DNA from 3 places in the Enterobacter sp. UPMP2061 genome. Region 2 is predicted to be linked to each of the others. Evidence: riboswitches for the same ligand, from Rfam matches in the RefSeq annotation. Region 2 holds a riboswitch; each other region holds the start of a gene.
The links. A riboswitch is a leader RNA that binds a small molecule or an ion and turns the genes downstream of it on or off. The one in region 2 is predicted to bind thiamine pyrophosphate.
Positions count from the first base shown of each region.

Region 1 (3,276 bases), on a different contig from region 2:
TGCACCGATATCCCCTTTTTCACCCTTTGCGCCAGTCGCGCCGGTATCCCCTTTATCGCCCTTTGCGCCAGTCGCACCGGTCTCCCCTTTATCACCTTTCGCTCCATCTGTACCGTTGATGGGTTTAGGTGCATTTTCGAGAGCAGTAAGGCGGCTATCCTGAATATTATCGACGTGTTGAAGGTTGATAATGGCTGCGCCGTTAGTCGCCACACCCTGTAGGGCCGTCTCACTTTTCAGACTGGCGGTATCGGCAAGCGCGCCGGCAAGCAACGCTTTCTGATGTGCGTCGTTAGCCATTTTATCCACGACTAACACGCCTAATTTTGTGGACTGAAGGTCGTCATTAACCTGCGTTAAGCGGTTATCCGTTGCGATATCACGGTTAATGCTATCAGCGTTGTTTTGTGTAATCTGATCCTGATGGTCATTTACAATATTAGTGATTTGCTGATCGTCCCAAACCGTATTCGCGGCTTCAGCCTGGCTCATTGTACCCGCTAAGACAACGCCCATTACAAAAATAGCAATAAAGGGTTTATTCATAGATTTCATTTGAAAAGCTCACATCATTAATTGTCGAAAAATACTGAAGCTGAATCGCTTTGTTTTGTGGATTAAAAAAACGGGTGAACGTTGTCTAAATCTTATTTAGTAACGCGAGTAAACTATCAATTAAACGCAAACCAATGATGTTGATCTAAGTCATAAATATTATGAATAGTTCCGACGGCGTAAAAGTCATTTTGCGGTTGTTATTAATGTAAACATTAAGGTGAAAATGAGGTGGTAAATGAGAGAGTTAAATTAAGTGTTTGACAGAGATAAAATTCTGCAAAATAAATGTTTACATTAATATGTGGGTTTATTTCATACGAAAGAAGGTGGGCTGTCTTATAAAAGTACTCCCGGTGCGTCATTATGGATAAAAATAAAATTTCTCAGCATAGTGAGTGAATAATATTTTTCATGAGTTCTTAACAAATAAGGTGGGATAATTAACTGAACAATAATGTATACATATTGAGGGTAGTTAATATCTTGTCGTTTATTGTTCTTTACAGGGGGTTAACGGACAGCCCTAAACCCCTTGCACCCGGGTTACCCCCCGGTTACACTACATGACTACGAATGCTCATTTCGTAAGCAACTGTTTTATAAGTAATTTGACTCGGGGTGCCCTTCTTTGTGAAGGCTGAGAAATACCCGTATTACCTGATCTGGATAATGCCAGCGTAGGGAAGTCAGATGCCTACCCGGTCATCGCTTCTTCACGCACGGCAGGAGCGAAACCATGCAGCCTGACCTGCTCGACTCACACGTTTTACATCAATTCCGAACCCGTTCCCCGCTCACGCACTGTATGACCAACGATGTCGTGCAGACCTTCACCGCCAACGTTTTGCTCGCGCTGGGTGCTTCCCCGGCAATGGTGATCGAAGCCGAGGAAGCGGAACAGTTTGCCGCGCTTGCCGATGCCCTGCTCATCAACGTGGGTACACTCACCGCGCCGCGCGCCCAGTCGATGCGTCGGGCCATTGAGAGCGCGGTAGCCGCAGGTACACCCTGGGTTCTGGATCCGGTTGCGGTTGGCGCGCTGGCGTACCGCACCCGATTTTGCCAGCAAATATTGTCCCTTAAACCTGCGGCCATTCGTGGAAACGCCTCCGAAATCCTTGCCCTTGCCGGAATGAGTGCGGGCGGGCGCGGGGTTGATTCCACCGATACGGCGGCGAGCGCGTTGACCGCTGCGCAGACGCTCGCCCGTCAGACCCATGCCGTTGTGGTCGTCACGGGAGAAGTGGATCACATCACTGATGGTCAGCGAACCCGTACGGTCGCGGGCGGCGACCCGCTGATGACCCGCGTGGTGGGAACAGGCTGTGCGCTCTCGGCGGTCGTCGCCGCCTGCTGTTCGCTGCCTGGCGACAGGCTTGATAATGCGACGGCAGCCTGCGGCTTTATGAAGCGCGCAGGGGCAGCTGCACTGACTCACAGCCGGGGCCCCGGCAGCTTTGCCCCGGCGTTTCTGGATGCGCTTTACGCGCTGGAGGAGCTGGTATGACACGCATTAATGCCCTGACTATTGCGGGAACCGATCCCAGCGGCGGAGCGGGGATCCAGGCAGACCTGAAAACCTTCTCTGCGCTCGGCGCTTACGGATGCTCGGTTATCACCGCGCTGGTGGCGCAAAACACGCGCGGTGTACAGTCGGTATATCGTATTGAGCCGGATTTTGTCGCCGCACAGCTGGATTCGGTATTCAGCGATGTACGCATCGACACCACCAAAATCGGCATGCTTGCAGAGGCGGACATTGTTGAAGCGGTCGCTGAACGTCTCAAACGTTATCAGATAAAAAACGTGGTGCTCGATACCGTGATGCTGGCCAAAAGCGGCGATCCGTTGCTCTCCGCCTCTGCCGTCGACACCCTGCGTAAAAAGCTGCTGCCGCAGGTGGCGCTGATCACGCCAAACCTCCCTGAAGCCGCCGCGCTGCTGGATGCGTCACACGCGCAAAACGAACGTGAGATGAAAGAGCAGGGCAATGCGCTGCTGGCGATGGGATGCAGCGCGGTGCTGATGAAAGGCGGTCATCTTGATGATGCAGAAAGCCCGGACTGGCTCTTCACCCGCGATGGCGCGCAACGTTTCACTGCCCCGCGGGTACAGACCAAAAACACCCACGGCACGGGATGTACGCTCTCGGCGGCGCTGGCGGCGCTGCGTCCCCGAAACGCGAACTGGGCGGATACGGTGCAGGAGGCGAAGATCTGGCTCTCGTGCGCGCTGGCAAAAGCCGATTCTCTGGAAGTGGGTCACGGTATTGGGCCGGTTCACCATTTTCATGCATGGTGGTAAGCCGTATACTGGCATAAAACCTTATGCCAGAGAAAAACAGAGATGGAACAAGCGCATACCCGGTTAATTGCTCAACTCAAGGAACGAATTGCCGCACCGGACAACACGCCGTTGTACCTGAAATTTGCCGAAACGGTTAAAAACGCGGTACGCAGCGGCGTGCTCGCGCACGGTAATATTTTGCCTGGCGAGCGCGATCTGAGCCAGCTGGCCGGTGTGTCGCGCATTACTGTGCGTAAAGCGATGCAGGCGCTGGAAGAGGCCGGCGTCGTCACCCGCGCGCGTGGATACGGTACGCAAATCAACAATATCTTTGAATATTCGCTAAAAGAGGCGCGCGGGTTTTCTCAGCAGGTGGTGCTGCGAGGCAAAACGCCCAACACGCTGTGGGTTAATAAACGCGTCGTGAAATGT
Region 1 is NZ_JBSKJP010000002.1:400,735-404,010, forward strand. Features, by position in the region: gene ACWKXX_RS07415 (YadA-like family protein) at 1-546, opposite strand, end outside; TPP riboswitch at 1,163-1,259, shown strand; gene thiM (hydroxyethylthiazole kinase) at 1,295-2,065, shown strand; gene thiD (bifunctional hydroxymethylpyrimidine kinase/phosphomethylpyrimidine kinase) at 2,062-2,862, shown strand; gene ACWKXX_RS07430 (GntR family transcriptional regulator) at 2,905-3,276, shown strand, end outside.
Region 1: linked by a shared signal. The riboswitch ahead of thiM (hydroxyethylthiazole kinase) and the one ahead of thiB (thiamine ABC transporter substrate binding subunit) in region 2 are both predicted to bind thiamine pyrophosphate.

Region 2 (3,276 bases):
CGAGAAGAGGTCGATTTCGTAACGTCCCACTGCATCAGATCTTCCAGTATTCTCAGCCGCTGCTCTGCGCACTGGCGGGCCAGCCAGGACACTCCCTTTGTCGCTGAAAAATAGTGCTGATAAAACTGACGTGCGGTAGACCTCTTCATAATTTACCTCCTCGCTTCATCGATAAGGATTATTGGCTTAATATAGGGATTAATAAATTGCTGATTTTTTGTCAGGAGTTCCCCTTTTATGCCTTCCGGTCGTCTGCAACAACAATTTATCCGCCTCTGGCAGTGCTGCGAGGGGCAATCGCAGGAGACCACGCTGAACGAGCTGGCCGAGCTCCTCAACTGCTCCCGGCGTCATATGCGCACGCTCCTTAATACCATGCAGCAGCAGGGCTGGCTAAACTGGGAGGCCGAAGCCGGACGCGGCAAGCGTTCGCGCCTGACTTTCCTTTATACCGGCCTGGCGTTACAGCAACAGCGAGCGGAGGATCTGCTGGAGCAGGACCGCATCGATCAGCTGGTCCAGCTGGTGGGCGACAAAGCCGCCGTGCGCCAGATGCTGGTCTCGCATCTGGGACGCAGCTTTCGTCAGGGACGCCACATTCTGCGGGTACTTTACTACCGCCCAATGAAAAATCTGTTGCCCGGTACGGCGTTACGTCGCTCTGAAACCCACATGGCCCGGCAGATATTCAGCGGTCTGACGCGGATAAATGAGGAAAACGGGGAACTGGAAGCGGATATTGCCCATCACTGGCAACAGGTGTCTCCGCTGCACTGGCGCTTCTTTCTACGCCCCGGCATTCATTTCCACCATGGACGCGAGCTGGAGATGCGCGACGTTATCGCCTCTTTAGAGCGCGCCCGCACGCTGCCGCTCTATTCGCATATCGCACGGATCCACTCTCCAACGGCCTGGACGCTGGATATTGAGCTTTCGCAGCCGGACAAATGGCTTCCGTGGCTTCTGGGCTACGTGCCATCAATGATCCTGCCTGCCGAGTGGCGATCCCTGAACAATTTTTCCAGCCAGCCGATTGGTACGGGCCCCTACTCCGTTTCACGGAACAACAGTAATCAACTGAAGATCCGCGCCTTTGATGATTACTTTGGCTATAGGGCGTTGATCGACGAAGTGAACGTCTGGGTGTTACCGGATCTCAACGAAGAGCTGAGCGCAGGCCTGACCCTGGAAGGGCCAACAGCCGGTGAAAAGGCGTTCGAAAGCCGCCTGGAGGAGGGCTGCTACTACCTGCTCTTTGATAGCCGCAGCCATCGCGGGGCAAACCACGACGTCCGCAGGTGGATAAGCCATATTCTGGCGCCCGCTAACCTGATTTATCACGCAGAGGAGCAATACCAGACCTGGTGGTTCCCGGCCTATGGCCTGCTCCCACGCTGGCACCATGCGCAGCCCGTCCGCAGCGAAAAGCCTGCCGGACTGGAGACCATCACCCTCAGCTACTATCGCGACCACATTGAGCACCGTTTTCTGGCGAGGATCATGAGCACGCTGCTGGCAGCCGAAGGCGTGACGCTGGCGATACAGGAAGTCGATTATGATGAATGGCATCGCGGAGACGTCATCAGCGATATCTGGCTCAACAGCGCGAATTTTACGCTGCCGCTGGATTTCTCGCTCTTTTCTCACCTGTACGAGGTGCCCCTGATTCAGCACTGTATCAACCGGGACTGGCAGCAGGACGCCGCGCGGTGGCGGGCGGGAGAAATGGATCTGGCCGCCTGGTGTCAGGAATTACTGACCGGGCAGACGATCGTACCGCTGATTCACCACTGGCTGCTGATCCAGGGGCAGCGCAGCATGCGCGGTCTGCGGATGAATACCCTCGGCTGGTTTGATTTTAAATCCGCCTGGTTTGCGCCGCCGGAGCCATAACGCTTTCGTAATATTCACCAAATCATTACAATAGCGCCGTTCTCAACGGGGTGCTGCATCACTGATGTGCGCTGAGATAATACCCGTCGAACCTGATCCGGATAACGCCGGCGAAGGGATTTGAGGCTGTCTCTCAAAATCCTTTGCCACTCAACCCTGAGGTGCAAAGTGTTAAAAAACGTTCTTCCTCTGCTGGCGCTGGTTGCGCTGCCTGTTTTTGCTAAGCCTGTTCTGACGGTCTACACCTACGACTCCTTCTCCGCCGACTGGGGCCCCGGCCCGGTGGTAAAAAAAGCCTTTGAAGCCGACTGCAACTGCGAGCTGAAATTCGTGGCGCTGGAAGATGGCGTCTCGCTGCTCAACCGTCTGCGCATGGAAGGCAAAAACAGCAAAGCCGACGTGGTGCTCGGGCTGGATAACAACCTGCTGGAAGCCGCCACCCAAACCAGACTGTTCGCCAAAAGCGGCGTGGCGGCAGATGCCGTCAACGTACCGGGCGGCTGGAAAAACGACACCTTCGTTCCCTTTGATTACGGCTACTTTGCGTTTGTCTACGATAAAAACAAGCTGAAGAATCCGCCCAAAAGCCTGAAAGAGCTGGTCGAAAGTGACCAGAAATGGCGCGTAATTTATGAAGATCCGCGTACCAGCACGCCGGGTCTGGGGCTGCTATTGTGGATGCAGAAAGTCTACGGGGATAAAACGCCGGAAGCGTGGCAGAAGCTGGCCGCGAAAACCGTTACCGTCACCAAAGGCTGGAGCGAAGCCTACGGCCTGTTCCTGAAAGGCGAAAGCGATCTGGTGCTGAGCTACACTACCTCTCCGGCCTACCACATTATCGCCGAGAAGAAGGATAACTACGCCGCCGCGAACTTTGCTGAAGGGCATTATTTGCAGGTGGAAGTAGCCGCCCGCACCGCCGCGAGCAAACAGCCGGAGCTTGCCGAAAAATTCCTGAAATTTATGGTCTCCCCGGCATTCCAGAATGCTATTCCGACAGGAAACTGGATGTACCCGGTCACTGACGTTGCGCTGCCGGCAGGCTTTGAGCAGCTAAACAAGCCGCAAACCTCACTGGAATATACGCCGCAGCAGGTTGCCGCCCAGCGCGCCGCATGGATTAGTGAATGGCAACGCGCCGTCAGCCGCTGATCCCCGGCTGGTTAGTTCCCGGGCTGCTCGCCGCCATACTGATGGTGGTCGTCAGCCTGGGTGCATTCCTTGCGCTGTGGTTTAACGCGCCAGAGAGCGATCTGCTCGCCCTCTGGCACGACAGCTATCTCTGGCACGTCATCCGTTTCTCCTTCTGGCAGGCGTTTCTCTCCGCGCTGCTGTCGACGATCCCGGCCATTTTCCTTGCACGCGCCCTCTATCGCAGACGTT
Region 2 is NZ_JBSKJP010000007.1:150,614-153,889, forward strand. Features, by position in the region: gene sgrT (glucose uptake inhibitor SgrT) at 1-149, opposite strand, end outside; gene sgrR (HTH-type transcriptional regulator SgrR) at 238-1,893, shown strand; TPP riboswitch at 1,930-2,030, shown strand; gene thiB (thiamine ABC transporter substrate binding subunit) at 2,062-3,045, shown strand; gene thiP (thiamine/thiamine pyrophosphate ABC transporter permease ThiP) at 3,021-3,276, shown strand, end outside.

Region 3 (3,276 bases), on a different contig from region 2:
GCAATCTTGTAGGTGATCAGCCCCTGCTTCACGTCCTCTTTGTTTGGCAGCCCGAGGTGCTCTTTCGGCGTCACGTAGCAGAGCATGGCGCAGCCGAACCAGCCGATCATCGCCGCGCCAATGCCTGACGTGAAGTGGTCGTAGCCCGGCGCAATATCGGTGGTCAACGGCCCCAGGGTGTAGAACGGTGCTTCGTGGCAGTGCTCCAGCTCTTCGGTCATGTTGCGACGGATCATCTGCATCGGCACATGGCCCGGGCCTTCAATCATCACCTGCACGTCGTACTCCCAGGCGATTTTGGTCAGCTCGCCCAGCGTGTGCAGCTCGGCAAACTGCGCCTCGTCGTTAGCATCGCGGATGGAGCCAGGACGCAGGCCGTCGCCCAGCGACAGGGAGACGTCGTACGCGGCGCAGATCTCGCAGATTTCGCGGAAGTGCTCGTAGAGGAAGTTTTCCTGATGATGGGAAAGGCACCATTTCGCCATAATCGAACCGCCGCGTGAGACGATACCGGTCAGACGTTTCGCCGTCATCGGCACGTAGCGCAGCAGCACGCCCGCGTGGATGGTGAAGTAGTCCACACCCTGTTCCGCCTGCTCCAGCAGCGTGTCGCGGAACGCTTCCCAGGTGAGGTTTTCGGCGATGCCGTTGACCTTCTCCAGCGCCTGATAAATCGGGACGGTACCGATCGGCACCGGGCTGTTACGCAGGATCCACTCGCGGGTTTCATGAATATAACGGCCTGTGGAAAGATCCATCACCGTGTCCGCGCCCCAGCGCGTCGACCAGACCAGCTTTTCCACCTCTTCTTCGATGGATGACGTCACCGCTGAGTTGCCGATATTGGCGTTGACCTTCACCAGGAAGTTGCGGCCGATAATCATCGGCTCGGATTCCGGGTGGTTGATGTTGGCAGGGATAATGGCGCGCCCGGCGGCCACTTCGTCACGCACAAATTCCGGCGTGATGTTTTCCGGCAGGCGAGCGCCAAACCCTTCACCCGGATGCTGGTGGCGCAGCACTTCGCTGCGGATGCGCTCGCGGCCCATGTTTTCGCGGATGGCGATGAACTCCATCTCCGGCGTGACGATCCCCTGGCGCGCGTAGTGCAGCTGGGTCACGCATTTACCCGCTCTGGCGCGTTTCGGCGTCAGCAGGCCGGTAAAGCGCAGCTCGTCCAGACCGTCGTCGGCCAGGCGCGCGTTGGTATACGCCGAGCTGCGCACGCTCAGTTCTTCGCAGTCGTTACGGGCGTCAATCCACGGCTGGCGCAGTTTTGCCAGACCCTGCTGTACGTTGATAGCAACAGAAGGGTCGCCGTACGGGCCGGAGGTGTCATACACCGGCACGGCTTCGTTGTCTTCAAACTGCGGGTTTTCTTTGCTGCCGCCGATAAGCGTCGGGCTGAGCTGGATTTCGCGCATCGGCACGCGGATATCAGCCTGTGAACCGGTGATGTAGATGCGCGTTGAGTTCGGGAAAGCGGTGCCTTCCAGGGTGTCGATGAAGCGTTGTGCGTGTTCGCGCTGTTCGCGGCGGGTCAGTTTTGTTGTAGACATAGCTCATTCCAGATGTGAAGGACATGGCTTGTCAGACGACGGATGAAGCAAGAGAAGATCGCCTCAGGGGCGATACAACAGCAGTGTGACTCTTGTTCCCTTCGCAGGTATTAACCTGATCAGGTTCCGCGGATCCCGAATTAACGGTCTCAGCCCGTGCTTTCACACTGGGCACTCCGACAAGAAAAATCCCCCTCGTGAGAGGGGCGAATGGTTGTAAATTACTCGTTAACGATTAAGAACTCAAGCAGGGCGCGCAACGTTATCGCTGGTGCTGATATTCAGGTTGTTGTCCAGCACGAGGGCGATGAGCTTGTCTTCCAGCGTGAATCGCTCTTCCAGCGCTTCGCCAAGGTCGGAAAGCGCCTGCTGAAACTCAAGATAGTTATCGTGATCGATAGCGTTCTCTAGCGTGGAATCGTAGTAGTCCATGATCTGCTGGGTGTTGGCTTCCAGCAGCGGACAGAGTTTGCTGGCCGCTAAATACGGCGTTGTCCCTTCCATTTCGCGGATAATGCGTTCATAAAGGTTGAAATGGCCGTCGGAAAGGTAGTCGACCAGGCTCTGACAGAAGTCGTCCAGCGCTTTTTCATTCAGCCGCATAAAGGATTCTTTGCCAGGCTTAAGACCAACCAGATTGTAATACGCCACGAGTAGATGCTTGCGCACATGTAGCCAGCGATCCACCAGGGTGTTACTTCCTCCAACGCGCTCAGTCAGGCTTTCCAGCTGGTTTAACATGGTCGACTCCATAAGGTTTAGAATGGGATCTGCTTATCCAAAATGTAACCATAATGCTAACAACATGTCAGTGAAGCGAAGGTAGTGCAATAGATATGGATCGTATTATTGAAAAATCAGATCTGGGTTGGTGGATCGTCAGTCGCGAACAAAAATTATGGCTGCCCGGTGGGGAGATACCCTACGGTGCGGCAGACATCTTCGATCTCGTCGGCCAACCGGCGCTGCGGATCGGCGAGTGGCAGGGCGATCCGGTATGGTTGATCCAACAGGCTCGTCGTCAGGATATGGGATCCGTTCGTCAGGTGTTGGATCGGGATGTCGGCCTGTTCCAGCTGGCGGGGCGCGGCGTGCAGCTGGCGGAGTTTTACCGCTCGCACAAATACTGCGGCTACTGCGGCCACACCATGCACCCGAGCAAAACCGAGTGGGCAATGCTCTGCGGCCACTGCCGTGAACGCTACTACCCGCAAATCGCACCGTGCATCATTGTCGCCATCCGCCGTGATGATTCCATCCTGCTGGCGCAGCATACCCGCCATCGCAACGGCATTCACACCGTCCTCGCCGGGTTCGTGGAAGTCGGCGAAACGCTGGAACAGGCGGTGGCGCGCGAGGTGATGGAGGAGAGCGGCATTAAGGTGAAAAACCTGCGCTATGTGACGTCGCAGCCGTGGCCGTTCCCGATGTCCCTGATGACCGCGTTTATGGCGGAATACGACAGCGGCGAGATTGTTATCGATCAGAAAGAGCTGCTGGAGGCGAACTGGTATCGCTACGACGATTTACCGCTGCTGCCCCCGCCGGGAACGGTGGCGCGTCGCCTGATAGAAGATACCGTGGCAATGTGTCGGGCCGAGTATGAGTAGTGTTACACTGACGGACTGACGCAATAAGGAACTGCAAAATGACCGAACTGAAGAACGATCGTTATCTGCGTGCGCTGCTGCGCCAGCCCGTTGATGTCACCCCGGTG
Region 3 is NZ_JBSKJP010000020.1:6,898-10,173, reverse strand. Features, by position in the region: gene thiC (phosphomethylpyrimidine synthase ThiC) at 1-1,559, opposite strand, end outside; TPP riboswitch at 1,639-1,748, opposite strand; gene ACWKXX_RS21980 (Rsd/AlgQ family anti-sigma factor) at 1,803-2,300, opposite strand; gene nudC (NAD(+) diphosphatase) at 2,396-3,169, shown strand; gene hemE (uroporphyrinogen decarboxylase) at 3,208-3,276, shown strand, end outside.
Region 3: linked by a shared signal. The riboswitch ahead of thiC (phosphomethylpyrimidine synthase ThiC) and the one ahead of thiB (thiamine ABC transporter substrate binding subunit) in region 2 are both predicted to bind thiamine pyrophosphate.